DNA from 3 places in the Orrella daihaiensis genome. Region 3 is predicted to be linked to each of the others. Evidence: predicted binding sites of a transcription regulator. Region 3 holds the regulator's gene; each other region holds the start of a gene.
The links. The regulator sigma-54, encoded in region 3, starts transcription at its own class of promoters, with help from an activator protein. The targets are predictions, from matches to a motif close to TGGCANGNAANCTGCTTT.

Region 1: a site for sigma-54 is predicted at 4,811-4,828, ahead of DHf2319_RS04000 (TorF family putative porin). Genes of this name have one in related genera too.
Region 2: a site for sigma-54 is predicted at 1,990-2,007, ahead of DHf2319_RS08065 (urease accessory protein UreD). Genes of this name have one in related genera too.

What each region holds. Positions count from the first base shown of each region.
Region 1 is NZ_CP063982.1:822,672-833,128, reverse strand. Features, by position in the region: gene DHf2319_RS04025 (MmgE/PrpD family protein) at 1-888, shown strand, start outside; gene DHf2319_RS04020 (DUF4286 family protein) at 949-1,602, shown strand; gene DHf2319_RS04015 (SDR family oxidoreductase) at 1,643-2,392, shown strand; gene DHf2319_RS04010 (oxygenase MpaB family protein) at 2,358-3,287, shown strand; gene DHf2319_RS04005 (DUF4395 family protein) at 3,469-3,900, shown strand; gene DHf2319_RS04000 (TorF family putative porin) at 3,990-4,736, opposite strand; gene DHf2319_RS03995 (metal-independent carbonic anhydrase family protein) at 4,979-5,542, opposite strand; gene DHf2319_RS03990 (TetR/AcrR family transcriptional regulator) at 5,670-6,296, opposite strand; gene DHf2319_RS03985 (flavodoxin family protein) at 6,716-7,216, shown strand; gene DHf2319_RS03980 (LysR family transcriptional regulator) at 7,254-8,168, opposite strand; gene DHf2319_RS03975 (FMN-dependent NADH-azoreductase) at 8,285-8,905, shown strand; gene DHf2319_RS03970 (pirin family protein) at 8,942-9,796, shown strand; gene DHf2319_RS03965 (hypothetical protein) at 9,875-10,279, shown strand; gene DHf2319_RS03960 (copper chaperone PCu(A)C) at 10,395-10,457, shown strand, end outside.
Region 2 is NZ_CP063982.1:1,744,219-1,754,675, forward strand. Features, by position in the region: gene ureC (urease subunit alpha) at 1-175, opposite strand, end outside; gene DHf2319_RS08055 (urease subunit beta) at 172-498, opposite strand; gene DHf2319_RS08060 (urease subunit gamma) at 746-1,048, opposite strand; gene DHf2319_RS08065 (urease accessory protein UreD) at 1,099-1,956, opposite strand; gene DHf2319_RS08070 (aspartate/glutamate racemase family protein) at 2,202-2,909, shown strand; gene DHf2319_RS08075 (ABC transporter ATP-binding protein) at 2,946-3,938, opposite strand; gene DHf2319_RS08080 (ABC transporter ATP-binding protein) at 3,935-4,984, opposite strand; gene DHf2319_RS08085 (ABC transporter permease) at 4,984-5,877, opposite strand; gene DHf2319_RS08090 (ABC transporter permease) at 5,912-6,865, opposite strand; gene DHf2319_RS08095 (ABC transporter substrate-binding protein) at 6,948-8,549, opposite strand; gene DHf2319_RS08100 (Zn-dependent hydrolase) at 9,260-10,457, shown strand, end outside.
Region 3 is NZ_CP063982.1:222,042-232,498, reverse strand. Features, by position in the region: gene DHf2319_RS01065 (SET domain-containing protein) at 1-102, shown strand, start outside; gene DHf2319_RS01060 (DUF3429 domain-containing protein) at 107-622, opposite strand; gene DHf2319_RS01055 (ferritin-like domain-containing protein) at 659-1,471, shown strand; gene leuA (2-isopropylmalate synthase) at 1,481-3,193, opposite strand; gene DHf2319_RS01045 (hypothetical protein) at 3,612-4,160, opposite strand; gene rpoN (RNA polymerase factor sigma-54) at 4,198-5,610, shown strand; gene DHf2319_RS01035 (hypothetical protein) at 5,617-6,246, opposite strand; gene DHf2319_RS01030 (peptide chain release factor 3) at 6,280-7,890, opposite strand; gene DHf2319_RS01025 (DEAD/DEAH box helicase) at 7,961-9,280, opposite strand; gene DHf2319_RS01020 (GTPase/DUF3482 domain-containing protein) at 9,445-10,457, opposite strand, start outside.

The sequences.
Region 1 (10,457 bases), 600 kb from region 3:
GGCTTTGGCGCAGTCGCCGGTCTGGCCAAGCTTAGAGGACTGGCGCTTGATCAGGTGATCGCTGCATGGGGGTTTCAACTGGCGCAAGCCAGTGGCACCATGCAAGGCCATCGGGAGGGTCGACCGGTGCTGCCCTTGCAAGTCAGTTTCAATGCCAGAGCAGCATGGCAATCATGCGAACTCGCCCAAACCGAGCTTCAGTCACTTGATAACCCGATCAGTGGCGAGTGTGGCTACCTAGCCATGTTTGAACGCGACTTCACCCTCGAGCCATTACTTGATGAACTTGGCAGGGTTTGGCGCATTGATGAGTTCAGCCATAAGCCCTATCCAAGCGGGCGAGCAACTCACGCAGGCGTTGAGGGGCTACTGAATATGTTGCGAGAACACAAACTTGCGACCGAGTCAATCAAGTCGGTCGTTGTAACCGGCCCCTCGCTCATCAGTCGGTTGGTTAACCGCCCACCGCTGCTTAATCCGAGCCCAAACTATGCTCGGCTTTGTATGCCCTATGTACTGGCAAAAATCATGCAGCACGGACATCTGGAGCCCAAACACTATTTTGATGACGAACTCGCCGACCCACAGACTTTCGAACTCGCACAAAAAGTCACCATGCGGGTTGATGACAATCCTGATCCAAATGCCTTTACCCCAGTTACCATCGAAGTGGTGCTCAGCAATGGACAAGTGTTTCAAACCAAGATTGACAACATGTTGGCTAGCCCCAAACGGCCTTTGTCACAACAGCAGCGTGAAGAGAAATTCATGCAATGTTGCGGGTTAATCGATGATCATCAAAGAACAGGTAACAAAAATCTACATGAGTTGTACGCGAACCTGACTGCATTAGACAAAGTGTCTGATGTGCATGACCTTTTTAAATAAGTACGAATGTCAGCCATCAAAGTAAATTGATAATCCAGCCACTTACGGAGAACACACACCATGCCTATCTCTGGCAAAGGCATTTTGATCACATCCATGAACATCAATCCGACTCATGAGGACGAGTTCAACCTTTGGTATGACCGTGAGCACATTGCAGAGCGCGTATCGATTGAAGGCTTCCTCGAGGCGCGGCGCTACCAAGCCATTGACGCAAATCCCAAGTACTTTGCCACTTACACCACAAACAGGTTCGAAGACTTGAGTAGCGCAGCCTATCAACAAGCACTTGCCAATCAAACCGAATGGTCAAAAACCAATATTGCTCGCTTTAAAGACATGATCCGAGTCGTGGGACGAATTACCGTGTCACGTGGGCAAGGCCGCGGGGCAGCCATGACCGTCGTGAGACTTCGCCCGAAGCTTCACCTGGCCGAACAAGTCCGCCAAAGCCTGGCTGCGACACTCGATCCGGGCAGCTTGCCCGGCATGATCTCGATCCACCTTATTGAAAGCGATCCGGAATTGTCCAAGTCACTGACTGAACCGGACAAACCAAACCCCGGTGCAGCCGATTGGTTTGTGTTGATTGAAGGCACCTCGGTGTCAGCCAGCCGTCAATTTGCACACGAGCGTTTTGCCGATGATGGATATGAGCTAATTTCCTCAGGCAGCTACCAGTTACTGTGGGACTTGGCCAAAGCTGAGCTCTAGAATTTGCAGATACCAAACATCAACCAGAAAAGAGGAAGCAATGGCCGCTAAAACCATGCTGATTACCGGCGCTAGCCGCGGTATTGGTGCAGCCACCGCATTGTTGGCTGCCGAACACGGCTATCAAGTGGCCGTGAATTACGTGTCGAATGACGCGGCTGCCAAAGCGGTGGTTCAAAGTATCGAATCAGTGGGCGGTATTGCCAAAACCTTCAAAGCCAATGTGGCCAACAATCATGAAGTCGTTGAATTGTTCGAAGCGATTGATTCAACCTTTGGCACGCTGGACGTTTTGGTTAACAATGCGGGCATACTCGAAACATTCAGCATTCTGGACGCAGATCCGCAGGCTGTGCATCGTACGTTTGAGGCTAACGTGTTTAGTCTCTACTACTGCAGCCGTGAAGCCGTCAAACGAATGTCTACTGCCAATGGCGGTCGCGGAGGGGTCATTATCAACATGTCCTCTGCCGCTGCAAAACTCTGTTCCATGCCGGGTGGCAATGCCTATTCTGCCTCCAAATCTGCCGTTGACGGCTTCAATTTGGCACTTGCAAATGAGGTTGGCGAGCTAGGCATTCGGGTCAATGCTATTCGCCCGGGCTTGATTGCGACCGACATACAGAATGGCCGCGGTGGGCTCGCTGTTGCCACCGAACTTGCTCGCACACTGGTGCCGATGAAACGGATAGGCCAGCCAGAGGAGATTGCACAAGCGGTGATTTGGCTAGCCTCCGATCAGGCCTCCTATGTCCATGGCGCAACGCTCGATGTCGGTGGCGGCCGCTAATCGTACCGCTCTACAAACCCGGCTGCGCCAAGCGTTGGCCCAGCAGATCCGGGCAATGACGGGCTCAACGACCGGCCCACCGGTTGCCTTCCTGCAGCCTGAAGGTGACCCTGGCTGGTTTGGGCCAGCCAGCGTTACGTGGAAAGTGCACGCTCACCTGGTGTCCATGCTGGTGGGTGGACTGTCATCTTTGCTCATTCAATCAATGCATCCGGGTGCACTCGCTGGTGTTTGGGACCATTCCAGTTTCCGAGTAAATTTACGCGCCCGTCTCGGACGCACTGCCTACTTTATTGCCGCCACCACCTACGGTGGCCATGAGATGGCGCAAGCAGCGATCAACCAAGTCAATCAGATCCATGCGCGCGTCAATGGCCTAAGGCCAGACGGCAAACCATACGATGCACGTGATCCCCACCTGCTGCGCTGGGTACATTTGGGCGAAACGATTAGTTTCCTGAAAAGCTACTGCATCCATGGCGACACCCGGCTGCCCTTGTTCATGCAAAATCAATACTTTGTAGAGATGCAACGTATTGGTGAAGCACTCGGTGCAGTCGACTTGCCTCAAAGTGTCGCGAGTGCAGAACAGATGCTGTTGTCCTATCGCTCTGAATTGAGCGTTGATGACCGGGTGCACGAGGTCGTTGAGCTCATTAAAAACTTTCCTTGTCGGCGCAGAGACCGACCGTTTGTCCGGCTGATCGTAGATGCCGCATTCGATCTATTGCCCGCCTGGGTGTTGGCTGATCTTGGCCAAGCAGAGCGACCAGCCTGGTGCCGACACATCACCCAACACGCCCTGGCAATCGCCAGTGTCCCGATTGAATGGACCTTGGCCACCGAGGGGGTTAGCGCTCATGCCCGTCAACGTTTAGCCAAACCGCGGGGCTGAACCCACAAGCGCAGCAGTCATTATTTCTCTGCAGTATCCCTTCATTGAACCTGCGTACCAGAGAGCTCGACCCTCGACCATTGGCTGGGCTTACACACAAACCGCCCAAACAATTTACTTGTATGTAATTTATATTTATATATAATGTTGTCATCAGCAAAATTTCCAAGGAGAGCCCGCCATGCTACGTTTTGATGTGCCGCCCGTTAATGCCAACGTTATCCGCCTAGAGGCGTTTGTTACTTTCATGGTCTGCAGTGTTGCACTGCTAGGATTCCCGTATTTGCTTCCAGTGCTCGCCCTCATGGGCTTGGTCAGAGGTTTTCTAGGGCACTACAAATGTCCTTCGCACCGAGGGTTTGCCAAATTGCTTGAGAGCATAAACCGTGCTGGTGCTAAAGAAAATGCTGGCGCCAAGATGTTCGCCAACAAGATCTTGTTCATCGCGGCCACCGTCGCTAGCGTGTTGTATTTCATGGGCAACAGTTTCTGGGTGGTGCCGACCATCGCTCTGGTGATCTTCTCAACCCTTGAGTGGGCCTTTTCTTTCTGCGCAGCATGCTGGGTGTACGGCTTCTGGTACAAGCTGTTTCCTCCCAAGATGACAGGCTAAGACGTGTGCTTGGTCGCGCACCAAGCGCCAATACCCAAGCCTGCAACCCTCTTAGGTTGCAGGCGCTTTGCACTTGGCACGGTGATGACTCAGAACGACTTGGCAATCGAGAATAGAGCTCCAACCCGGCCTGCCGGATGACCCTGAGAGCTCAGAAACAGATCGTCAGTCGATGCACCAACCACGCTCAGGTCAAACACCCAACCTTTGATGTCCTTGGAAATCCCGGCTTTGTAATCAAAATATCCACTGACATTATTACCGTCTGCATTGGTCACATTCTGTAGTACCTGATAGCCCGCGTGTAGGCCAATCGACCAACCGTCACCGAGGTCGAATCCCGCTGAACCATCAAAATACCAAGCATTCTTCGAATCGGCGTAACCAAACCAATTGGTCGGCGTGTAGTAGACCTTCAACCCAAATGGACCCTTGCTTACACCAGCATAAATTTCAAATGTGTTGGGGGAGACTTCCATGTCTGCACCCGGATAGGCATATTGAATAACGCCCACATCCAAACCGATGCCCTGCACCTCGCCACTCCAACCACCATAGAAATCCATTTCAAGCGATGTGCCGGTGGTCCAACCCACGTTGGAGTTCCAGTTACCGATATAGAAACCCGACTCATGGGTTAGGTCTATCCCAACCTGGGCAGCCGGCTTGAAGTTGGTCTGGGTGTAACCCCTGAAACGATAATCGTTAATCACTGTGATGTTGCCAGACAGGTTAAAACCGTGTCCGAGGTCTGTACCCTCGGCGCTGGCATTAGCGGAAATGGCAAGCACTGGTGCCGCCAAGATACACGAGAGCAATCGTTTGGTATTCATCATGAATTCCTGCAAAAGGTTCAACATGCGATCGAGTAATCAGCATGTCGGCCAATAAACCTAGCCGCAAACAGGGTAAAGCAGGAATCGTGCCAGCTTGGAGCCAAGAAAAAAACCGACCTATCACCAGCAAGGGTCGGTTTTTGCACCTAAGTTGGGTCGGGACGATCCAAAGTTGTGCGCCGCGTCAAAAAATTGCAGGGCCGTTCATGGCCCTGCAATTGTGGGATTAGCAATCGACTGATTTAATTGGCGTCATGTTCCAGCGAAGAGTGGTGCAGAACAATGCGCAGCTGACCATTGTCGTCTTTGACCCATCCCCACGTCTTATCGACGGTGACGACATTACCGTTTTTATCGGTCAGAATGACCTTACCCATCGAGGTGGCACTGTTGCCAAGCAGCAAAATGCCGGCAGTATCGGTCCGGCACTGGGTCCAATCCTTCAGTGCAAATCCACTGTCCTGTGGAAAAGCGCTATCGCCACCCACAAAGTAGGCTATGGCACCGCGACGACTGGTGCGAAATGTTTGAGGATTAACTGTTAACGTCGGCTTAAATAACACCGTGCCAAGCTGATAACCGTAGGCTGAATCAATAATCTGCGTTGCCAGAGCCTTAGCGGCAGCTTGCCCTTGTGTGGCATTCACATGACTGATGTCGACGAGCGCTTTACACCAAGCCTGCTGAGCATTGAAGACCTCTTGCTCGGTGATTGCCCGATTCACAGTTGCCATCTCAGAGGCCATGCCGGCAGTCGATAAGCCCATTGCAGCCGTACTGGCCAACGCTACGAAAATAGCTCGCATCAGAATCTCCTTGAATTTCTATAAGTTACTGTAGGTCACAGTATCCGGATATTAACGTAACTTTCAGTCACTTGAGAACATTACCCACAAGAAACTCTAAGGCTGACAAATAATGGGGGCAAATCCACTAATGAAGATTTTTATTTCGACGTTGATCGTAACCATCGAGCATGGCGTTCATTCCAGATCGAACGAGCATATTCAAACGCTCTGGCGTTGGCTTGACGATCGCTTCCTTATGCAGGGCCAGAACCGCCAAGCCGTGCAAAAAAGCCCATACGTTCATCGCCATCTCGTCCTGCAATTCGGGATCTAGCCCCTGCGTGTCAATATAAGACTTGATGGCACCGATATGTATCAAAAATGTACGGCGACCAGCTGCTGCGGTTTCCTGGTTGATGTCTGGGGTCCACGTGAAATCCCACATCACATCGTATAGTCGTTCCCGTCGAACCAAAAAGTCGACATAAGCCTCACTTAATGCGATTAACTGGTCGCGAGAACCTTCAGGATGTCGAGACAGGAACTCAGTCTGAGTATCAGCCAAGTCGTTGAATCCGTCGTATGCAAGGCTGGCTAATAAATCGGTTTTGGTTTTGAAATGGCGATACGGCGCCCCGTGGCTTACGTTCAAGTCACGGCTGACGGTATCTAGGTTTAAGTCTTTGTAACCGTTCTTTTCAACATAGGCCATGGCGTATTGAATGATCGCGCCTTTGAGCTGGCCTCGCGGTATTGTGGTGGTTGTAGACATGTGATTTAACCAGACTAAAAATGCTACTGACAAAATAATGACTATTAAGGTAGCAACCATCGCTCGGTTGCCAGCCATTGATTGATTTGCTGCCACGACCTTCTCCCATCTGATTTTCTGGGCGATACCAAACCAAGAAATCACGCACTATTCTCAAACATCGATACGCGAGTCTATTACGTTCAAGCATGAATTTAGCATTAGCTGGGCAGAATCCATGACAAAAAATTTACGCTTTTGATAAAAGCTCACCGCACGGGTCTATACGAACCTGGGAGCTGGACATCGAAGCGAAGCCTTGCCTCACCATAACCGCAAAATGATGAGTTCGTTTTGCTTAAGTAAAATAAGAAACTGGTTGGTATTTTCTGCTATCCACACCGATATTCAAAACCCACTGGCCCATAATGAACGTGTCTCTGCCATCCCGAGCCGAGCTGTTAATCATCTACCACTCTATGACCGGTGGCACCCATCAAATGGCACAGGCGTGTGCCCAGGGCGCCCGAGCTGACCCAAGTGTTAGCGTGGTTCTCAAGCATGCTAGCCAAACCGATACCGATGACATTCTGCGCGCAGATGGCTATGTTTTTGCAACGCCAGAATATCTCGGTAGTATGAGCGGGTTGATGAAGGACTGCTTTGACAGAACCTATTACCCGTGCCTTGAAAGGCTGCAAGGCAAACCATATGCCGTCATGGTGTGCGCGGGCAGTGATGGGCAAGGTGCCGTCAAACAAATCGAGCGGATCGTGACTGGCTGGCGACTCAAGGCAGTCGCGCCCCCTATTATCATCAACGTCCGTGCTCAAACACCTGAGCGTATCCTCGCCACGAAACAATTGACCGAATCAGAACTAGACCCCTGCGTAGAGCTAGGGGCCATGTTGGGCGCTGGCCTTGGCATGGGGATGTTTTAAAGAGTGAGTTTTTACCGAACTTGGCAACTCATGTTGGCTAAGCCGACATCGTCGATTGCAGTAACGCCATAAAGGCTCTGGTTCTAGACGGTAGCAACCGTCTACCTGGTGTGACACACCAAACTGCTAGGGTAGGCAGTGACCAATCGGGCAAGACTCGCTGTAGAAGACCCTGAGAAACCTCCTGAGTGACTAGCACATCGGCCAAGGCCACAATACCCATGCCGTTGATCGCCAGTTGCCGCTGCAAGGATGGCGAATTTGAGGACATGGGTCCTGTTGGCAATCCCTCCCAACTGCCCTGCTCGCCATGTAGACGCCAGGCAACCGATTCACCGCTGCTGCTGATTAACCGTAAACACGTGTGAGACAACAACTCGCTGGGGTGCTCAGGGTATCCAAATTGACGCAAATAAGCAGCGCTGGCGTATAAATGCACGCTCATATCGCAAAGCTTACGCGCCACCAAGGTCGCGTCATCGGGTAACTGCCCTGCAATACGCACAGCCAAGTCAAAGCGTTCCGCTAAAAGATCCACGCGCCTAGCCGACAGGTCGAGCTCTACCCGAACGTCCGGATAGCGCGCGGCGAACTGGATAAGCATGGAACCGAGCTCAAGCTGTGCGAGGTCTGGCGGCAACGATACGCGCAGCAGCCCTTGCGGTTTGACCTGCTCGTGTTGCGCCAATGCCAATGCACCTTGCCACTCTTCTTGCAAGCGGCGAGCATGCTCTAGCATGCGTTCCCCAAAATCAGTCACTATCAGTCGGCGGGTTGTACGAGTTAGCAAGCGCTGGCCGAGTCGCGTCTCTAAAGCGGCGATACGACGAGAAATGGTGGATTTGGGCAAATCCATCTGCCTCGAGAGTGCCGTAAACCCTCCGGCTTCGACTAGCTCGGCAAATAAGATCAAATCGTTGGCGTCAGCGAGTTGAGTTGGGTTAGAGATCATTGAAAACACACGCTTATTGTTTCATTTATAGAACAATATTATCCATTTTTAATGGTTTATAAGCATAAAAATGGATAATAAACTGCTTCTATTACCAAAAACAACCGGGACCTATCATGAATATATTGCAGATCAATTCCAGCGCACGCGGCGATGACTCGAGCTCGACAAAACTTGCTAACGCCGTGGTCGCACAACTAAAAGCTGCAAACTCAGCTACACACGTACAGGTACGTGATCTTGGCCACGAACCGCACCCAACGCTCGATAGCCACGCTCTGAAAGCTTTGTTCACTGCCGAACCAGAACGTTCAGCCGAGCAAAGCGCCCGGGTTGCGATCGATGATGCAGTCATCGCCCAAGTGCAAGCCGCTGACGTATTGGTGATGGGCGTGCCGATGTACAACTTTGGCATTCCGGCACAACTAAAGAGTTGGTTTGACGCCATTGCACGAGCAGGTGTCACATTTCGCTACACAGAAAACGGCCCAGAAGGTTTGCTTAAGGGTAAGAAGGTTTACGTGGCGCTAGCGCGCGGCGGCATCTATCGCGACACGCCGAATGATTCGCAAGTGCCTTACCTTAAAACCATGTTGGGGTTTCTGGGCATGACCGATGTAGAGTGGATTTATGCTGAGGGTTTGGCCATGGGCACTGAGATAGCAGAAAAAGCGATGCTCCAAGCGCACAGACAAATCGAAGCCTTATTTGCAAGCGCTCAACCCGCGACTGCCTGAACCTGAAAGCCAACAGCTACCAAGGAGAGATACCGCATGCAACCCAGAAAAGTTGAACGACTCGTGCAAGGTGTGCAAACGGCTGACGGTGCTGGCGTTAAGTTAACCCGCGTACTGACGCAAGATCTGCAACGCAGGCTAGATCCGTTTCTGATGCTTGATGCATTTCGTAACGACAACCCCGATGACTACATTGGCGGATTCCCAGATCATCCACATCGCGGGTTTGAGACGGTGACGTACATGATTGCCGGTCGCATGCGGCATCGCGACAGTGCTGGTAACGAAGGGTTGCTTGGACCAGGCGGCGTGCAGTGGATGACAGCCGGCAGCGGATTAATCCACTCAGAGTTGCCGGAGCAGGAAGAAGGCCTGATGGAAGGCTTTCAGTTATGGCTGAATCTGCCCGCCGAGCGCAAAATGATCAAGCCAAGCTATCGAGATATTTCACCAGACTCGATTCCGGAATTCACCACAGACGACGGTGTGTTGGTACGCGTGATCGCCGGCCATAGCCACGGAATGCCGGGTGCGGTCACACGGCCCGACACCGAACCCCTGTTTCTGGATCTCCATTTGCCGGCCAACACCTCTTTCACGCAGGCAATTCCAAAAGGTCACCATGCTTTTGTTTACACCTATCGCGGCAACGCACAGATCGCTGGCACCACAGTCGCTGACCGTCAGATGGGCATCCTGACCGATGACGGCGAGGCACTCGAGGTCACTGCCAACGAACCCTCCAGACTCTTGTTAATTGCTGGCAAGCCACTAAACGAACCGATTGCCCAATACGGTCCGTTTGTCATGAATACAACCGAGCAGATCCATCAAACCTTGCAAGACTATCGGGCTGGACAATTCGAAGCAGCGGTGGTGCAGTCACTCTAGCACCCCAAGGTCAAGGTCCGAATCAGCGCTGCTTGGTGCATCTAGTCTGGATAGCAACATATCACTTACAATCGAACGATGTCTCTAATACTTCGGTCGAAGCTCAATAAACAAGCCGTTCATTGGCTGGTGTTGTTGTCCGTGCTGCTCGGACAATTTGCGCTCGGGTTTGGGTATGGCATTGCTGCCGAACGAAGCAATGATGAGATTCGAATACCGGTATGTACCAGCACTGGCATCGAGTACATCATTTGGACCCCAGAAGGGATCAAACAAGACGCGCAACCAGGCAAGAGTTCTTCTTCCGGCAGCTGCACGCTGTGCACAGTATCACCGCCACAACTTCGGTTCAATGTACAAGACAGCTTGTTGCGAGAACCCTTGGTGGTCAATGGCAAGCCAATAGGCAGCTCTAGCCAACGGCTTGGTAAAACAGTCATCCTGAATCCAAGCGCTGCGCCACGCGCACCGCCCTCTGTGTGATTGACATCTAAATGCAGTTGTTCGCGAGCGGCCTTTGTCAGCGTCTTTGACGTTTGACAGACACTCGCGTTGTCAAAGCCTATTATTTATCGCACAGACAGAAGGAAACTGACTCATGAAACGCATCGCAACCCTTATTTGCGCAACGACGCTGGGCTTGATGGCAAACATCGCCACC
Region 2 (10,457 bases), 1.3 Mb from region 3:
GCTGAGACTGCCCCATGCCGTCACGGATCACTTTGCCACCACCAAACTTAACTTCTTCACCATAAACTGTGAAATCACGCTCAATTTCAGCTAGCAGTAATGTGTCGGCAAGCCTGACGCGGTCGCCTACCGTTGGACCATACATCTCAGCATAGGCTTGTCTGGTGATTCTCATGTGTGGTCTCCTTTGATATCCAACCCACCCATGACTTTGCCTTGAAACCCATACACCGTGCGCAAGCCGCTATATTCAACCAGTTCAACATCACGTGCCTGACCAGGCTCAAACCGCACTGCTGTACCTGCTGCAATGTTCAGCCTAAAGCCCAGAACGACATCGCGGTCAAACTTCAACGATTCATTGACCTCGGCAAAATGATAGTGTGAGCCGATTTGGACTGGCCTGTCACCCGTGTTGACGACCCGTATGCTCATCGTTGGTCTGTCGGCATTAAGCTCAACATGACCAGCACGAACAATTAGCTCACCGGGGATCATGACGATATCCCCGCTTTTGGTTATCCGCGCGACGAGTGGCCCGCACACGTAGGCTGTGAAAAACAAGACTCCCCACCGCCACTAGTAATATCACACCTATCAATAGCCCATTGTCTTCAAGCATGTGTATCAAAGCGTGCACTGGCGTGTTGCCGTGCCCACTGTGAGCCACGGCTATGCCAGGCATCATCATCAAACTCAGCAAAAATCTTTCTAAACATATTTTGCTCATGTCCCATCTCCTCAATTAAGCAATCGGTTGGTGTACGGTGACTAACTTAGTGCCATCTGGGAACGTTGCCTCAACCTGTATATCGGGAATCATGTCTGCCACACCCTCCATCACCTGATCTCGGGTCAGTACATCACGCCCTTCACTCATCAGTGATGCGACGGTCTTACCGTCCCGCGCACCTTCCATAATGGCTGCAGTAATAAAGGCGATCGCCTCAGGCACATTGAGCTTCAACCCTCGCGCCAACCTTCTCTCGGCCAGTAACGCGGCGGTAAAGATCAAAAGCTTGTCTTTTTCTCTAGGTGTTAGATCCATTGCAATATCCTTCGATAGATAGGCCGCGTGTGCGGTGACATCGCTTGAAATTAAGTAGCCCACAAACGCAAGTCATTTGCAGGCAAGTTCCAATATGACTGCTTGATGAAACGCCACGCCTGCTGCATACGACGATGCATCTGAATCGGGCAACCGACTTGCCGCCCTATCAATAAACGCGGGTGTAACCTTGTCCACGCAATAGACCCACAAGCCGAACGAATAGAATCAACACGATCTTCAAACCATGGCTCAGACTCAGGGGCGATCACCCAACAAGTCGCTAGTGCATAGTTCCCACCAAGGCCAATGGGTGATTCAAACAAAGGGTCCGAACCACCCAGTCGAAGCCGATCTATCCACACCGTCTCGCCACCCAATGTGACTTTAAGCGTTTGATCAAAACACCCCAACTCAAAACGCTCACCACTGCCTTGGCGCCCAAAAATCAACAAATCCCAACCGATCATTCGGGCCTCATCACGAGCGCTAATAGTCATTACTGACTCTACATCCGCTCGATCAAATACGATGGTCTCGCTTGGCAACCATTCCAAACATCCATATAGGTCGATTTCAATCCGCTGGCTTGCACGCTTTTGATCAAATGACCCGTACCACTTGGCCGCTGAGGGAGTAGAGATCACAGCATGTGCCTCTGATGCCACCGACACATCTATCTGCAGAACATCACCACCTGCAATTCCGCCGGGCGGATGGATGACCACTGCATGACAACACTCTCGCCCATCAGGATAGAGTGGCTTCTGTATTCGAAGAGGTCCCTCATGCTTAAAACGCAGATCTGTACAGTCCGCTCTCCAGTCGAACACCAATTTCAATGACGCGTTCCAACTCACCGCATTAGCGGAGTTGGTGCTATCAGCAGAGATCAGCGGTGCAAGCACGTTTGAATACCAAAAGTATGAGACACAACAGTTTGAGCAAAAACCATGCCATTTGAGGGCAACGCGAATAGGGGCTTTTTCATCACCAAATTGGTGCATGGGTTCTATCAAGTAGTGCGTAGCTGCAGATTTGCACCAAATTCAGGCAAGGCATAGTGCCTTGCTGCGCCACCGAGTGGCGCTACGAGTGGCTTGATACATGGTTAAATTCCTTATCATCACTCAGAAACAAACCCGAGCACAAAATGCGCATTCTGATCATTAACCCTAATACGACCCATTCCATGACCGAGAAGGTCGCAACAGCTGCAAGGCGCGTTGTGTCCCCAGATACCGAGATCATTGCCAGAACCTCTGCGCATGGTCCCGTCTCTATCGAGGGCTACTACGACGAGGCGTTGAGTCTGGCAGGCTTGTTGCACGAAATCAGACGTGAACCTGACATTGATGGTGTTGTCATTGCTTGTTTTGATGACACGGGGCTTGATGCTGCTCGGTGCCTGACGGACCGCCCCGTAGTGGGCATTGGCGAAGCTGGTTATCGTATGGCAGCCATGTTGTCCAACCGTTTCTCAGTGGTAACCACTCTGTCGCGATCAGTCCCAGCTTTAGAGCACAACTTGCTACGGTATGGCCTTGAGCGCCAATGTGCGAGCGTCAGGGCATCGGACGTGCCTGTGCTGGAGCTCGAACACGGCAAACCTGAAGCAATGGCTCGGATTGAGGCCGAAATTCAAAAGGCAATCGACATCGACCATGCAGAAGCGATTGTGCTAGGCTGTGCGGGCATGACTGACCTTGCCAGTGGCCTAGCCGCTAAGTATCAAATGCCAGTGTTAGATGGCGTGGCCTGCGCAGCAGCACTGGTGGAATCCATGACTCGAATCGGACTGCGCACAACAAGGAAAGGCGGTTATGCACCGCCTCCCCCCTCCAAACTCACGATCACTTGATGCTATCAAAGAGATCTATCGGTCGGGCCTAACAGGCTAAACCGGATTCAGCAGAATGCAGCGAGCCCTATGGTTATCTGATAGCCATACTTCTTTGGGCACATCTTGTCGGCACGCGTCAGTCGCTTGTGAGCACCGGTCAGCGAATGAACAACCGGGCGGCAGATTGGCCAAATCCGGGGGAGAGCCTGCAATCGTGTGCAAGCGACTGCCTTTGGAAAAACCACCATGCGCCACGCTGCTAAGCAATGCCTTCGTGTATGGATGAGCAGGCTCGCGAATCAGGGCTCTCACGGGCCCTTCTTCAACAATTTTTCCCGCATACATAACCGCTATGCGATCGGCTACCTCCACTGCTGCACCAATATCGTGAGTGACAAAAATCACTGAAAGACCAAGTTCACGCTGCAACTCGCGCAACAATAGCAATATTTGGATTTGCACTGTCGCGTCCAGCGCAGTGGTTGGCTCATCAGCTAGTAGCAATTTGGGCCGGCTAGCAAGTGCCAATGAAATCATGGCCCTCTGACGCATACCGCCAGACATCTCGTGAGGATAGGCCGCTAATCTTCTCTCAGGGCTAGGAATCTTAACCAGTTCGAACAGCTCAAGTGCACGGGCACGCGCCGTGGCCTTATCGACACTTTCGTGGCGACGAATAGCCTCCACGATTTGGTCACCGACCGTGTACACAGGATCAAGCGCCAAGAGCGGTTCCTGAAAAATCATCGAAACCTTGCTACCCCTAAAGTCAGCCAAGGGACCTGAAGCCATTTGTAAAACATCCTCGCCATCGACCACTATATGCCCTTGCATAATGGTGCGTCGTGGTGGATGCAACCTTAGAATCGAACGCAATGTGACACTTTTGCCGGAGCCAGATTCACCAATCAAGGCGATAACCTCGCCTGCCTTGACAGACAAATTAACCCCGTCCACAGCACGGACTGGCTTTTTCCCGGCTGTAAAAGTCACAGACAAATCTTCAATACTGACAAGTGAATCCACTTCAGAAGTTACTTCAGTCATGCTGCAACCTCCATACCACTAGCTTGCTTACTGTATTTGCTATTGGGCACATACATCAGGCAAGCCACCGACTGGCCATTGGCCTGTTGCACAAGTTCTGGAATTTCCTGCGAACAGGCAGGCTTTGCTTTTGCACAACGCGTGTGGAACCGACAACCACTTGGTGGGTTGATAGGGTTAGGTGGATCTCCCGATAGAGGTGGCCGCTCAGTGCGATGGTCCGGGTCAAGCGATGGAATCGAGGAGAGTAAAGCTTGAGTATAGGGATGCTGCGGCGATTCAAATAACGTTTCACTATCCCCGATTTCAACAACTTGGCCTAGGTACATAACCATCACACGATCTGAGATGAAACGCACCACATTCAAATCATGGCTGATGAACACATAGGTCAAGCCAAACTCGTCCTTTAGATCGAGCAATAGATTCAACACTTGTGCCTCAACCGACTTATCAAGTGCAGAGACCGCCTCATCAAGCACAATCAGCCTAGGCTGAAGAGCCAAAGCTCGTGCAATATTGACTCGCTGACGCTGCCCGCCTGAAAGCTCGTGCGGATAGCGCTCGGCAAACCGACGTGGCTCCAACCCCACCTTAGCCAATAAAGATCTTGCCCGTTCAACTGACTCGCGTTTAGGCACACCATGGACCTGAGGAGCAAAGGCAATAGAGTCCTCAATCGTCAATCGAGGATTCAAAGAAGCGTAGCTGTCTTGAAACACCATCTGTGCCTGACGCCGAAACTCCTTGAGCGGTAATTGCGTACCACCTACTGTCATTCCGTCAAAAACAATTTCGCCCTGGTTGCGATCCAGCAGGTTCATGAGCAAGCGCGCGGTAGTGGACTTGCCGCAACCGGACTCTCCCACCACACTCAATGTTTCACCTTTAAACACATCGAATGAAACACCATCGACTGCACGCACAACGCCGGTGCTGCGGCCGATCAGGTCCTTGCCAAGCGGAAAGTGTTTTACCAACCTTCTAACACTTAACAAAGGTTGTGCTGGTCCACCTCGATCCAAAGAATCAACTGAAGCATCCATTAGTCTTTGATCTCCATGGCAGTGCGCAATCCATCAGACAGCATATTGAATGCGATTGATGTAATAAAGATCATCACACCAGGCAGCGCTGCAATCCATGGCTGCACGTAAATGGCCGTACGCAAGGTATTTAACATCAAACCCCACTCAGGCTCTGGCGGTTTAACCCCCAAGCCCAGAAAACTCAGTCCCGAGGCCAGGATCATTGAGACCGCGATCAGGCTAGTGGCATACACAAAGATAGGCCCCAATACGTTACCAAGCACATGAACCCGCACAATGGTCCAAGCATGAGCGCCAGATGCACGTGCGGCCTCCACAAAATCGCGGCTGCGAATTTGCGTGGTAACACTTTCAGCAACCCTGGCAATCGGCGGAATAAATACAATCGTCAGCGAAATTAAGGAATTAGTGATGCCAGCACCTAAAACACCTGACAAGGCTATCGCTAGTAACACCGACGGAAACGCATAAAAGACGTCAATCGTACGCATGATGACACTATTGACCCACCCACCACTGTAGCCCGCCAAAATCCCGATAGCAGAACCTACAACGAATGCAATAATCACGGGCGTGATTCCCATGAACAGAGATAGTTTTGCTCCAACAATCAACCGGCTGAGCATGTCACGACCTAACTCATCAGTACCAAGGAGATGTCCTTCGAAACCGATCGGCTTGAGCCGCGTCATGATTGAACCCTTATAGGGATCGTAAGGTGCTATCCACTGCCCAAAAATCGCCAGAAACAACAAAAACAAAATAACAGCAGCAGCCACCAAAGCAACTGGATCACGCATAAAGCGGCGTCCAACGTTCTCCCAGTAGCCGGCTGATCGTTCAAACGGGATATCCGGAACTTTGCTACTGTCTACAGTGATATTCAACATATTCACGATGGGTTACCTTTCTGATGCAATGTGATTAACCGCGTGCGATACGGGGGTCAAGCAAAGTCTGCATGACATCCACCAACAAGTTGAGCACCACGAAAAAAGTCGCTAACACCAGGATCGTGCCTTGCAAAAGCGGCAAGTCACGTTGGAAGATCGCCGAATTCAACAAAAAACCTGTACCAGGCCATGAAAAGACCGTTTCAATCAGAATCGATCCTCCAAGCAAGTAACCGAGTTGTAAACCCATAACGGCCAAGGCCGTTGGTGCTGCATTCTTGACGACGTGCAGAAAGATGCCCACATCGGTCAAACCCTTTGCCCGTAACCCCACAATGAATTCCTGGGCAAGAATTTCCGCAACCAAGGCACGAACCGTGCGGGCAATAATGCCCATCGGAATAACGCTCATCGTGACTGCTGGCAATATCAGGAACTTGATATGTTCCCAATCCCAAGCCCATTCACCAGAGCCCCCTGGACCCGCACCACTAGGGGGCAGCAACATCAATATTGAACTGAAAATAATGACCAGCACCATACCCAACCAGTAGTGCGGCACACTCACGCCAAGCACCGAGGTGGCTGATGCAGCTTTGTCGATCCAAGAATTCTGAAAGTAACCTGCAACAAAACCAAACAGGCAACCAAACACAAATCCAATGACAGTTGCAACCATTGCTAATCGCAGGGTATTAACAACAGCCTTCAGCACCTCTTCTGTGACTGGTCTACCGGTGGCGATTGAAGTTCCAAGGTCGCCTTGAAGAGCCCTGAAGATCCATGAAAAAAACTGTTCAGGCAGGGATCGGTTGAAACCGTAAAGTTCCATTAGCTGATTTTGAAGGTCAACTGAAGCATCTGGCGGCAAGATGGATACGAGCGGATCTCCGGGTGCGATATGCACCAACCCAAAGCACACGAGCGCCACACCCAGCATGATTGGCAACGTGTAGATAATTCGCTTGACGAGAAAATTAAACATGCATGCAACCCCGAAACACCGAACCACAACTGCCTAAAACACCACAGGCGAGCGCTACTCGCCTGTGGTTCGCCATCGAGGCTTACTGCATTGACATTGGTGCAATATCAATAAACCAGCTCTTAGGCTGTACAACGCCCTGCACCTTTGAACTCATCGCCCGTGGACCGGTGTCATGGGCAATCCATACAAATGGTGCTTCCTCTACGATCCGGGCGTGTAACTTAGCCAGAGCTGCATCACGCTCTTTATCATCGAATGAAGTGCGTGCAGCTGCAATCAGCTGATCGAACTCTGGCGACGTGAAGTAGCCCCAGTTATTGGAGGTTGGAGGTACCGTGCCGCTGCTCGTAAAACGTACCATTGCAAAGAATGGATCCATCGCTGCGAAGCTGACATTCGTTGCAGATGCACCGTTAGCCGAAGGATCCTTCGCCCCTTTGCGCCAATTGGTAAAGAGCGTATTCCACTCCACGACGTCAAACTCGATATCGAAATAGCAATTCTTCAGAGATTGCTGCACGAATTCGTTCATCGGCAGGGGCTGCATTTGACCCGAACCAGAAGCTGATATCTGCACTTTGGCCTTCATGGGCTTATCGGCGGAGAAACCAGCATCAGCCATGAGCTTCTTGGCAGCCTCAGGGTCATAACGAATATCAAATGATGGATTACCCCACCAAGGATGTCCGGGCGGCACAGTTCCTTTTGGAACGCCCATTTGCCCACCTAGCAAGGTTTTTAGACCCTCTCGATCAACGCACAAGTTAGCCGCATGACGGACTCGCTTATCGAGCCATGGTGAACCCTCCACGAAGGAAAGTTGCCAAGGCCAAACGTGCGGTTGTGGGTTGCTGTAAATCTTAAAGCCACGAGCCTCAATTTGTGGAATGGCATCTGGCGCAGGTGCTTCGATCCAGTCAACCTGACCTGACAGCAATGCAGCCGTGCGTGCGTTGGCTTCGGGCATTGGCAACATAACGACGCGATCGAGTTTGGCCGTACGGGCTGGATCCCAATAGTTCGGATTCTTGACAACCTCAAGACGTTCACGGGGAACGAACTTATCCATCTTGAATGGGCCGGTGCCCGAAGCATCAGCGGCAAATGCAATCCACGCTTGCTTAGCTCGCTCAGCCGGGTCAGTCACGCTAGCTGGAACAGCGTCATACTTTGCTTGCCAGTGGGCAGGCGAGGCCATGAACAAGTTTGTCAGGTTCAGAGGCAAGAACGCATCTGGCTGGCTCGTGGTCAACTCAACCGTGTAGTCATCGATTTTGCGAGCGCTGCGCAGTGTGGGCATACGCGACGCTGTTACACCAACCTGGCTGGCATCAAAATGTGGTGCACCTTTATCCAAAACCTTTTGGACGTTCCAAACCACAGCATCCGCATTGAAGGGAGAACCGTCGTGGAACTTGACGTCATCGCGCAGTTTAAAGACCCACTTTGTCTGATCATTCGGGTTGACTTCCCAAGACGTAGCCAACGCAGGCATAAGGACGCTGGGTGCGTCGTATTTGGACAAGTCCCACTGCGTCAAGGAATCATACATAGGGATGCCGGTGAATCGATTGCCCTCAAACCCTTGGTCGGGTTGGCCGAGCGTGCGAGGAATGTCCGCGGCGGTCATGCCGATACGCAGAACCTGTTCTGCGCTTGCTGTACCACCGAAAGCTACCATCAAGGCACCGCATACCGCAGCAGTTTTAAATGGCGTAAAGAAATTCGACTTAGACTTAGAGTGTTTCATACATTCTCCGACCAAAAGGTTGGTGATTTATATATGACACCGGTGCCAGTCACGAAACTGACTGCCCCAGTATCATCCCTGAATCGGCGCAAGGTACTCAAACAACCACCTCTCGACGATGACGCTTCAAAAAAAGCAATTTGCGTGCCAGCTTTAAAAGAAGAAATCTAAGAACATTCAATCCGGATGCCCAACTGAACTCACCAACACCGTGCATCACAAACATTCAAATTAAACTTTAGGTCCGAACAGCACATTCATACTGCTGCAAACAAAAGCCTGAACCACCGCGATGCATGAATTCAGCCTGACTTCCCACAATAGGTGCACTCGGCACTAATTTCGACCATTGAAATTTCGCATAAGGCTGTCCTAATATCAATGGAAAAAAATCAGGGTTAGCCATTAGATTGAATACAATTTATAAACTTGCTGTGTACGATTTTTACCAATTTGGATATTTTCAACTGAGGTTGGTTAATCATTTCTCCCAAGCGAATACTCGCTTGATTCCTGACAAGTCCAACTCGACAAGACAGCTCCAAACAGGCATACTTTTTACGATGTAACGGTACACGCGGTCGCGCCGGTAATCGCATTCATCGAGGTACTAGCGGCCGTTAATTGCATTGGGAGAAATCATGTCAAGCGCCCTACTCGATCTACCAGTCAAGATCTCTTCTGAGCGTCTATATCAATCATTGATGGATCTTGCCAAAATTGGTGCTACCTCCAAAGGCGGCAATTGTCGGCTGGCATTGACTCCGCTTGATGGACAAGGTCGCGACTTGGTCACAGCCTGGATGCGTGAAGCGGGCATGACAATTACAGTTGATCAAGTGGGCAATATTTTTGCCAGGCGTGCCGGTAAGGACAACGAGCTACCACCTATCATGACCGGCAGCCATATCGATACCCAGCCTACTGGTGGAAAGTTTGACGGATGCTTCGGAGTTCTAGCTGGACTCGAAGTAGTACGCACATTGAATGACCATGACATAGAAACAAATGCACCCATCGAAGTTGTCATTTGGACAAACGAAGAGGGAACGCGTTTTGTGCCTGTCATGATGGGCTCAGGCGCATTTGTTGGCAAATTTAAACTAGAGGATATTCTGAACACGACCGACAAGGATGGCAAGCGAGTCGGCGACGAACTAAAGGCCATCGGCTATGACGGCAAGGCACCTGTGGGTGGCAGAGCAGTCGGCGCTTATTTTGAAGCACACATTGAGCAAGGCCCGATCCTTGAGCATGAGAACAAAGTGATTGGCGTTGTGACAGGATCACTGGGACTGCGTTGGTATGACGTGACAGTAACAGGCATGGAAATGCATGCTGGGCCAACGCCGATGCCAATCCGGCAAGATGCCCTCTATGCCGCCACATTTATCATGCAAGATGTCATTCAAAACGCGCTGGACCATGCGCCACACGGACGCGGAACAGTCGGATCAGCCACGGTTCACCCTTCTTCGCGTAATGTTATTCCTGGCAAAGTGACTTTCACTGTCGATATCCGCCATGAAAATGCCGACCAACTTAGGGCCATGCACGAAAGGCTACTGGCCACCTGCTCAAGCATTGAGAAATCTCATAACGTCACTGTTAGAGTTGAGGAAGTTTCATACTTTCCGCCAACACCGTTTGACCCCACTATGGTCAATGCGGTGCGCGAGGCTGCAAAGTCAAGTGACTTAAGTTATATGGACATAGTGACCGGTGCTGGTCATGATGCCGTCTACATGGCCAGTGTTACACCGACAGCCATGATCTTTGTTCCATGTAAAGATGGCGTCAGCCACAATGAGATTGAAGATGCCAAACCGGAGGACCTTG
Region 3 (10,457 bases):
AAAGACCAACAAGATTATGCTTGCCGCTGTGGCAGTCCAAAGTGTCGAGGCACTATGTTGGCCCTGCCTAAAAAGAAAAAGCGTAAAAGCAAAAAAGACTAGCGCATCAAACCAAAAACCACCAGGCGATTACCATGGTGGCCAATACACCAGCGGTCAAAATCGTGCGCAGAGGAAACAACCACTGAGGGGCAACGCCCGGATAGGACCGTATGAGCCAGGCATCGCCTAGCCATTGCAGCACAAACCCCGCCGACAGCATCAGCACACCAACATCTGGTGCTACCAAAGTGGCAAACCAACCAATGAGTGCTGGAACAACACTCCAATAAAACATGATGCCTTTGGGTGCCCGCTCTCCGGTAGCCGCAGCCAAGCCCCACCAGATCGCCCCCACAAAGCTCAAAATAACCGCACCATAAGTATTAAACGCCAGCAATGAGATGACTGGCGGCAAGCCCAAGCCCAACACCTCAGATAAGGACAACAACACGAACGGGATCAAGCCGGCCAACCCTGGCAGCAAAACCGAGAGCGGGATTCTTGTGTTGTTTGTCTGCGCGCCAGTCGCTTGAGAATCAGTCATCTGTTCAATAGATTTAAGCAGGGATTTGTCTGCCATTCTAGCGCCTGTGTGTGCTGCGCGCGCTAAACTTAAATGATGACTAACAGCCGAACCATCGAAGCCCGCGAACTCGCCCAACAAGCGCTTTTGTGTAATGACGTCGCGACCAAGTGCGAAATGGCCCGCCACTTAACCGACGACGTGCCGGTTAACTTATCTGTTGCTCTTGATGAACCGGACCCGTTACCGGCTGCGCCAGGGCGTCCGAACAAACCCGTTTTAGTGGCACCGAGTGAGCTTAAACACCGCAGCGTAAGCACTGAGCATGGCAGAGCCGTGCTACTGCACGCATTAGCGCATATTGAATTCAATGCTATCAATCTGGCCTTGGATATTGTCTGGCGGTTTGCCGACATGCCTGAGCCCTTCTATCGTGACTGGCTCAAAGTAGCGCGTGAGGAGGCCTATCACTTTGGTCTGTTACAAACACGGCTTGAGTCTTTAGGCCATGAATACGGCGACTTTCCAGCTCACAACGGCTTGTGGGAAATGGCCACTAAAACGTCTAGTGACCTGTTGGCTAGGTTAGCGCTTGTACCTCGCACCCTAGAGGCCAGGGGCTTGGATGCATCACCAGCGATCCGTAGCAAACTCGCTCAAGCGGGTGATCATGACAGCGCCGCTACGCTCGATATCATTTTGCGCGATGAGATCGGCCACGTTGCCATCGGCAACTATTGGTATCGGTTTGTATGTGAACAACGCGGACTAGATCCTGTCGAGACCTATGACAGTCTTGCCATGACCTACAACGCGCCCCGCCTGCGCGGTCCATTTAATTTGCAAGCCAGGCGGCAAGCCGGTTTCGATGACATCGAACTGGCTCGCCTGCAGGACCGGGTGTAAGTTACTTTACTAAGCGGCTGTTTTATCGAGTGCGCCTGACAATTGGCTAGTGCCATACTGCGCCACGTAACGATTCAAACCGCTTAATACGGCCCGGAAAGACGCGGTCACTATGTCGCGATCAACACCCACGCCAAAGCCTGTCGGCGCATCGGCAATTCGGGCCTCAACGTAGCAGGCCGCCTTGGTTTCGGTACCGGCGCCAATGGCGTGCTCGTGATAATCAACCACCCGCAGTGGCACACCAAGGCTATTTACAAATGCCGAGATGGCACCGTCGCCTTCTCCTGTTAACACTTGGCGCTCACCATTGATTTCAAGCTCAACTTCAATAGAAAACTGCTTGCCTTCACCTGCATCAGGATCACCCGTAATCCGGTGCTTGATGAGTTTGAACGGTGAGTGCAACGAGAGATACTCGCGCTCAAAAATTCCATACACATCACGCGCACTGACCTCGCGCCCGGTTTCATCGGTCACTCGCTGGATGGCCCGACTGAACTCAATCTGCAATCGACGCGGCAGCGCCAACCCTTGCTCTTGCTCAAGCAAATATGACACCCCGCCTTTACCTGACTGGCTGTTGACCCGGATCACGGCGTCATAACTACGGCCCAAATCGGCGGGGTCAATGGGCAGGTAGGGCACTTCCCAAACGGCATCCGGCTTTTGCACGGCGAAGCCTTTTTTGATGGCATCTTGGTGCGACCCAGAAAACGCCGTAAACACCAGATCACCCACATAGGGATGGCGTGGGTGAACGGGCAACTGGTTGCAATGCTCCACTGTGCGGCGAACCTCATCGATATCTGAGAAATCAAGCCCAGGATGAATCCCTTGGGTATAGAGATTTAACGCCAAAGTCACCAAGTCCACATTGCCGGTTCGCTCGCCATTACCAAACAAACACCCCTCAATACGATCAGCACCCGCCATCAGTCCGAGCTCAGCAGCAGCCACAGCGGTGCCACGATCATTGTGTGGGTGCAGGCTTAATACGATGCTGTCGCGGCGATTGAGTCGTGTGTGCATAAACTCGATCTGATCCGCGTACATATTGGGCGTGGTGGCCTCAATCGTGGCGGGCAAGTTAAACACAATCTTTTTTTGTGGGCTCGGGTTCCAAGCCTCAGTCACCGCATTGCACACCTGGAGCGCGAATTCCGGCTCGGTGGTGCTAAAAACCTCAGGGGAATACTCGTAGTACCAATCTGTCTCTGGATGCTTGGCCATGCACGCCATCACCGTCTTGGTGCCGTCGACAGCCACTTGCATGACCTCTTCTTTGCTCATGTTGAACACGATCTTGCGAAACGCCGGCGCGCAAGCGTTATACAAGTGGATCATGGCTTTCTTGGCACCCGCAGCTGCCTCGACCGTGCGCTCAATCAACTCGGGGCGCGCCTGCGTCAAGGCAATGATAGTCACGTCCTCAGGGATGCGCTTCTCATCAACGAGTTTGCGCACAAAATCAAAGTCTGTTTGAGAGGCTGACGGAAACCCGACCTCGATCTCTTTAAGACCGATGCGAATCAGCATGTCAAAAAACTCCAACTTGCGCTCAACGCTCATGGGCTCAATAAGCGACTGATTGCCATCGCGCAAATCGGTGCTCATCCAGATTGGGGGGTGGGTTATTCGTTTGCTTGGCCATGTGCGCTCAGAAAAGTCGCGCTCAAATGGCTTGAAAGGAATGTACTTGGTGGCTGGGTTTGCAAGCATTTTGTACCTCTTTTGACCTGCTTTGCAGGCAATCATCTCTTTTGTTCGAAATTAACTGGATAGACGACCAGACGATTCACCGTCTGTCGCAAATGTGGCCAAGGGCTGCCGGACTGCCACGGGGCACTAGGCCCGGCAACCGATCGGTAGTAGTAGGGGAAGTAGGGCCGATGAGCCGGCACCAGAGACGCAACCTTCAAATGACGCAAAACGACCGGGAACGAGCGTTCCCTTGGCTGCATCAAAACGGTTGGTAATTGAGTTCATAAGTCGTAGATAAACACAAAATACGATATTTGGCAAGGGGTTAGCGACTAAAGGACATCCATCCGAATAACAAAACACCTTCGGATCGAGCAAACTTGCAGCTAATTCACCACAAATCAGTCACCGTCTCTGTGCTATCAGTACTCGTGGGTCAAGCGTCAGGCGATGCACTGCCTGGCGTCTGACCGTCGCGTGCCGACAGGAGAACCTGATGCTGGGCTCTGGCAGTTGCCAGTTTGCGTACGCGGCCACGCCTGAGTTGTTCACGAGCAGCGATCAAGTCACCAATGGTGACTGGACCCGCTTCCTTGTCCCATACCCACAGTAAAACATCTACACCCTCAGGACTCATGCCTTGAGCGAGCTTTTGCACATCGGCCACCGAGACAGACACCTCTCGACCGGCCTTGACACTAGACTTTAGCCAGCTACGAGCCAGCGACAGTACAATCAATGTGAGTATGATGGTGACTGCCCACCATAAATATGGGTTGATTCGAGTCAGAAAAGTGACGACCTGTGTCCCTAAGGACTGTAGCCCCTCGTAACTGACCAGTGATCCTCCGATCAGAATCTGCTTGGCAACCCAGAGCCAGGCCAAGGCTGCCAGCACTAGCACAACGCTGCGCCAGATCCAGCGTGGTAGGCAAAGGCGACGAAGCAACGAGCTTAGCTGCCCGATATCAGTTTTAGTGGTCAAGGTAGATTCATCCGTACGCATAGGCGACATTGTAAGCATGGTTAGGCAATCTTTAGACATCCGTTTAGGTCAACATCTTACGTTGACGCCTGCCTTGCAACAGTCGATCAGGCTGCTGCAGCTATCTAGCCTTGACTTACAGGCTGAAATTGAGCGGGCGCTTGACGAGAACCCGATGCTCGAGGCTCAGGCTGGTGAGGATACTGCCGAAGTGCTAGCTGTGGTGCAGGAGGTTGAATCCGCACCGGAGCCTGACAAGCAAGCTGAGCTCTACAGCAGCACCCGGCGCAGCCGTGACGATGACTATGCTGAGAGACCCGAAACCGGGGCAAGCCTGACATTACGCGAACATCTACTGAGCCAGCTTGGCACCACCCGAGTAAGCGCACGTGATTGCGCGCTGGTGAGTCTATTGATCGATGACCTAAACGATGACGGATTTCTGGAGTCGTCTCTAGCGACTATCTTAGAGATGCTAGATCCGGCCACCGGTGTTGAGTTAGACGAGTTACATGCAGCACTACGACTCTTACAGTCGTTTGAACCGAGCGGTGTAGGCGCTCGCGATTTGTCTGAGTGTCTGTGCTTGCAGCTCGAGCAACCGGACTACGACTGTCTACCCGGCTTACGTGATGAGAGCATTCTGAGGATCGCCCGTTTAATTTGTAAAGACCACCTCGCTACCTTGGCAAGTGGCAACCTAACCAAACTACAAGAGCTCCTTGGTTGCGATACACCAACGCTTCAGCAAGCTCACGCATGCATCCTTCGCTTAAATCCGCGCCCGGGTAGCCCATGGTCCAAACCCGCTGCTGATTACGCCATCCCAGACGTCATTGTGCGCAAAACCGCTAGCGGCTATCGCCCTGTACTGAATGAATCTGCGCTTCCCAAGCTGAACATCAACGCGGTCTATGCAGAAGCGCTCGGCTCAGCACGCTCGGGTGAGCACTCTGCTTTGCAAGGACAGCTGCAGGAGGCACGCTGGTTGATCCGTAATATCAATCAACGATTTGAGACGATTCTGCGAGTGTCGGATTTTATCGTGACACATCAACAAGCCTTTTTTGATGCGGGTTGGGGTGCGCTGAAGCCGTTAACTCTTCGCGAGGTAGCCGCGGAACTCGGGTTACATGAGTCGACGATTTCACGTGCGACTAACCAGAAGTACATGCTCACTCCTTTTGGGACCGTTGAATTAAAGCGATTTTTTGCCACGGGGCTGAGCAGTGGTAATGGTGAGACCACCTCTTCGATGGCCGTACAGACCAAGATTCGCCATCTGATAGAGCAGGAGGACGCCAATAAACCCCTGTCTGATGGCCAACTTGCAACCTTGCTTGATAAAGAAGGGATTCAGGTCGCCCGCAGAACGGTGGCTAAGTACCGTGAACTGATGCGGATTCCCAGCGCCTCTCTGAGGAAATCGCAGGCACTTGCCCGTCGCTAAGTAGTCTTAGTTGACCAAATTATTGGTAGATGGACACAACGGATGGCGTCCCCAGGCACGGTTGGGATCACAAAACTTTTTTCTGGCACGTTCGATGCAGCCTGGCCGAGAAAAAAATCCTACGTTGTCACAAGCGTCGATAGCATCGGCGAGTTGCTCATCCCAGGAACGCGTGACCGCCGGCGCCTGGGCTACTTGCACAGGCTCTTGCGCAGACGGCGCTGGCGCGGCCGCAGCCGTTAAATCGACCATTGCCACGTCTGCCTCGCCTTGTCCCAAACCAGCACCAGCCCCAGATAGCATGTCAGACACTGTGTAAGACTGGTCGCCACGACCAAGCACCACCATCGGGTCAAGATTGCTCTCAAATAGAGACACCGCCTGCACTTCCCACATAGGCTGGATTTTTTCCATTGGCTGACCAAGTGACCCGTCTAGCAACGGTTGCGGCGGGATGGCAGCCAAAGGCCTGCCAGCGGCATCACGCACAATCTCCGGCGGTCGGGTTGTATTGGTGCGTGCATCGGCCGAAATGGTTGGGGCCTGATCAACGAGCCAGTTGCCAACACCAATGCCTGCAGCGGCCGAAGCGCCGAGCATCAACACCACCAAGACAAACAACACACGCCAAGACATAAGTTTTAAAGAAAATCCCTGTGTAGGCCCAAACTACTGAAACACCTTGCCACCGTGCTCTCGCATCGTGTGAAACTGTACATCGGGATAGCGGTCCTGAACTACCCGTAACTGGGCCGGTGATCCCGCGAGGTAAGCCGGCGCCTCTACGACATCATAGGCAATCTGGGCCGCGTTGGCATCTAAAAACTTGGCCAATACCTTAGGGTCATCAGCAGTGACCCAACGCGCCAAGGTAAAGCGCGCCGGCATTAACCGGGCTTCTACACCATATTCGGTCTTTAAGCGATGGATAACGACCTCAAACTGCAACTGGCCAACCGCGCCAAGTAACAAGGTAGCACCTGCGGCAACTGGCCGAAAGACCTGGATTGCACCTTCCTCGCCTAGTTGGGTCAAACCAGTACGTAACTGTTTGGTGCGTAATGGATCTTTAACCTCCACGGCCTGAAATAATTCAGGCGCAAAAAATGGCAGGCCCGTAAAGTGAAGGACCTCGCCTTCGGTCAACACGTCTCCGAGATGCAATATCCCATGGTTGGGAATTCCAATCACATCACCCGCGAACGCCTCTTCGACCAACTCGCGCCGCTGCGACAGAAATGACACCACATTGTTTGGGCGGATCTCCTTCTGATTGCGGCTGACTTTCAGGCGCATGCCTCGGTTAAATTGACCAGAACTGACCCGCACAAACGCAACCCGATCACGATGGGCCGGATCCATATTGGCTTGCACTTTGAACACGACGCCAGTGAATTTACCCTCATCGGGGTTGACTGTGCGCTCTAACGCCTGTCGCGGCCCTGGCGCTGGCGCATACTTGACCAAAGCCTCGAGCACTTCTTGAACCCCGAAATTATTGATCGCAGACCCAAAAAATACTGGCGTCTGGCGACCTGCCAAGAACGCCTCATGATCAAAAGCCGGCGAGGCCGCCTGCAAAAGCTCAATTTCCTCGCGAGCCTGCAAAAAAGCCTGGCCAAACTTTTGTTCTAACTCTGGATTATTCAGCCCCTCAATCGTCTGGTCTTCCTGCTCGGGACGACGGTCGCGTCCCGATTGAAACAATCGCATGCGATCAAGCTGCACATCAAATACACCTGCGAATTGCTTACCCATTCCAATCGGCCAAGAAAACGGCACCACATCCATACGCAAATGTGACTCAACCTCTTGAATCAAATCAAGCGGTGGTTTGACCTCCCGGTCAAGCTTGTTGATAAAAGTGATGATTGGTGTATTGCGTGCGCGGCATACCTCTAGCAAGCGAATCGTTTGCGGCTCAACACCGTTGGCCGCATCAATCACCATTAAAGCTGCATCAACGGCGGTCAAGACGCGATAGGTGTCTTCAGAAAAATCTTGGTGACCAGGTGTATCCAACAAGTTAATGACACAATCCTGATACTCCATTTGCATCACCGATGACGCAACCGAAATACCACGCTGCTTTTCGATTTCCATCCAGTCCGATGCGGCATGACGTGATGCTTTACGCGCCTTCACGCTTCCTGCAATCTGAATCGCGCCGGCAAACAACAGGATTTTTTCAGTAAGCGTTGTCTTACCAGCGTCTGGGTGAGAGATGATGGCAAATGTGCGTCGCCTGGCGACTTCTTGTTTAGTGGAATGGATTGACATCGGTAGCGATCAAAAATCAGCGTCAGCAAAAGCGGCAAACCCTGTTTGCCGCCCGCTAAAGCGTGGTAGTTTAACGGCTCACACTGGCGCGCGCCGGTGAGTTTGCTGCTCGTCTGCGGCCCCGCCCAGCACTGGCACCAGGTGTTTGACTTGCCGAGCGCGCGCGCGACCTGTCGGACTGAGCGTTGCGAGGCCGGTTCGAGACGGGCCTAGGTGGGCGGGGTAATTCTGGCTCTGCACGACGAACCCAACCCGTTGGTGCAGGCTTTTGTTCAATTGTCTGTTTGGTCAGTCGCTCAATGGCTTTGAGATATTTGACTTCGTCTTGATCGACTAGCGATAGGGCGCAACCAGCCGCACCCGCCCGACCCGTGCGTCCGATACGGTGAACATAATCCTCTGGCACATTGGGCAACTCAAAGTTCACCACCTGGGGCAACTGATCAATGTCCAAACCTCGTGCGGCGATATCGGTAGCCACCAAGACACTGACCTTGCCAGTCTTAAATCCCTCTAGCGCCCGTGTACGTGCCGCCTGGCTTTTATTGCCATGAATGGCAGCTGCTTGTAGCCCGTCTTTGACCAACCGTTCAGCCAGGCGATTGGCTCCGTGCTTGGTTCGCGTAAACACCAGCACCTGATGCCAACCGCTTTCACGAATGATGTGGCTCAGCACATCTCGTTTATCGGACTGCGGTACGAGATGAACCGTTTGTTCGACACGCTGGGCAGTGGTGTTGGGTGGATTGACCGAAACTTCAACAGGGTTACGTAAAACACCGCGTGCCAACTGGCGTATGTCATCCGAAAACGTTGCGGAAAACAATAAGTTTTGACGGTTGGATGGCAACAAGGCGAGAATTTTTCGAATGTCCCGGATAAAGCCCATGTCTAGCATGCGGTCAGCTTCATCGAGCACTAGCACACTGATATCAGACAGGCTCAATGTCTTTTGTGAAAGGTGGTCAAGCAATCGACCGGGGGTGGCCACCAGAATGTCGACTGGTTTTTTTAATGCGGTGATTTGCGGGTTGATATTGACGCCACCAAACATGACCATCGAGCTAATTCGAGTGTGGCGTCCATAAGTCCTTACTGACTCTTGAACTTGAGCGGCAAGCTCGCGCGTGGGGGTGAGAATCAAAACTTTGGGTCGGCCTGGCACGGGTTTGCTGGCACCAGCCGCTAACAACTGCTGCAGAATTGGCAATGTAAAGCCGGCGGTTTTACCGGTCCCGGTCTGAGCAGCTGCCATCAGGTCGTGGCCAGCGAGCACCTCGGGAATGGCTTTGGCCTGAATAGGGGTGGGGTGTGTGTAGCCCTCTTGTTCAATCGCTTGCAAAAGAGGTTGTGCCAACCGAAGGTCAGCAAAAGAATTCGTTGTAGACAATTAAATGACTCCGTTGCCACGCGAGCCGTTTTGTTAACGACTCCAATCATCGCGCGCGCATCAGGAAAAACGCCCGTCCGGGGTGCTGTTAAGGCATGGGACTGCAGCGGTGAGCCAAGGTTAGCTCCGAGGCGTCAGGTGGACTGGAACAATCTGACGAGTGCTCAGTGTAACCCATCTGAGGTCAGCGGCTCGAGTGTACGTGCCCGCGAAAGTATCTGAGCAATGTCCGTCTGAATCTCAGCACGCGATACGGTTGCCCCAAAAAATTGCTTTACCTGATGTGTAAACGTCTGCTCTCTGACCCGGTCACAACAGGCGAGCAGGGCGGCGTGGTCAAACTCGGGGCTCGTTTGCGCATCAGCAATAACCACCGGTCGTTGGCTGGCATGTCCTCGTTGCTCGAGCGCCGCCACTAACCGGATATTTCGCGTGGCTAGCGCCAGCAGCACTGCGCGGGCAACCACCAGATCACGCTCACCCATCACGCTAGCCTTAATGCTTTTGCCCCAACGATCTATGCCTTGCCAGGCTGACCCCGCTGCCGCACCAATCAATGTCCCTGTCCCAAGTGATAATCCGGCACTCAAAACATCGACTGCCGCCCCAGCAACTGCGCCCACGGCCGCCCCTTTGCCAATATCCAGGCCGAGCTCTTTGAGCGTGCGCTGAGAAAACAGATCGGCTTGCCACTGACCTTTAGCCCAGCCTTGCGTGGGTGGTAGATAGTCTTCTTGGCTGAACTGGTAGAGACTTAAAAGCTGCTCTACAAAGGTCTGTTCAAGATCTCGCACGTGTTGCTGTTGGCGGTCAACGGCCTCATCAATCTGCGTAGCTTCGTTCTTGACTGATGAATGTACAGCCGCGACGTCTAGGCACAGGGCAGACAACAAATCTATTGCTGCTTTCACTCTTGCACGTCGCTTCAAAACGGATTGCTCAGCCAAGGCTTGAAGCAATGGCTTATGCTCACCAAGTAATTGACCTAGCGTTTCATACATCATCTGCTCACCATTAATCGGTGGGCTGATACTGTCAAAAGCAAGATGAATGTGCATGCCGTGGCGCGCAAACACCTGAATCCAAGGCTGCGGGTTGGCGTGTGGGCTAGCCACAAAATTCAGCACCGGCAAGACCGGTCGGGCGCAACACTGTAACAAGTAGAGCTCATCGCGAT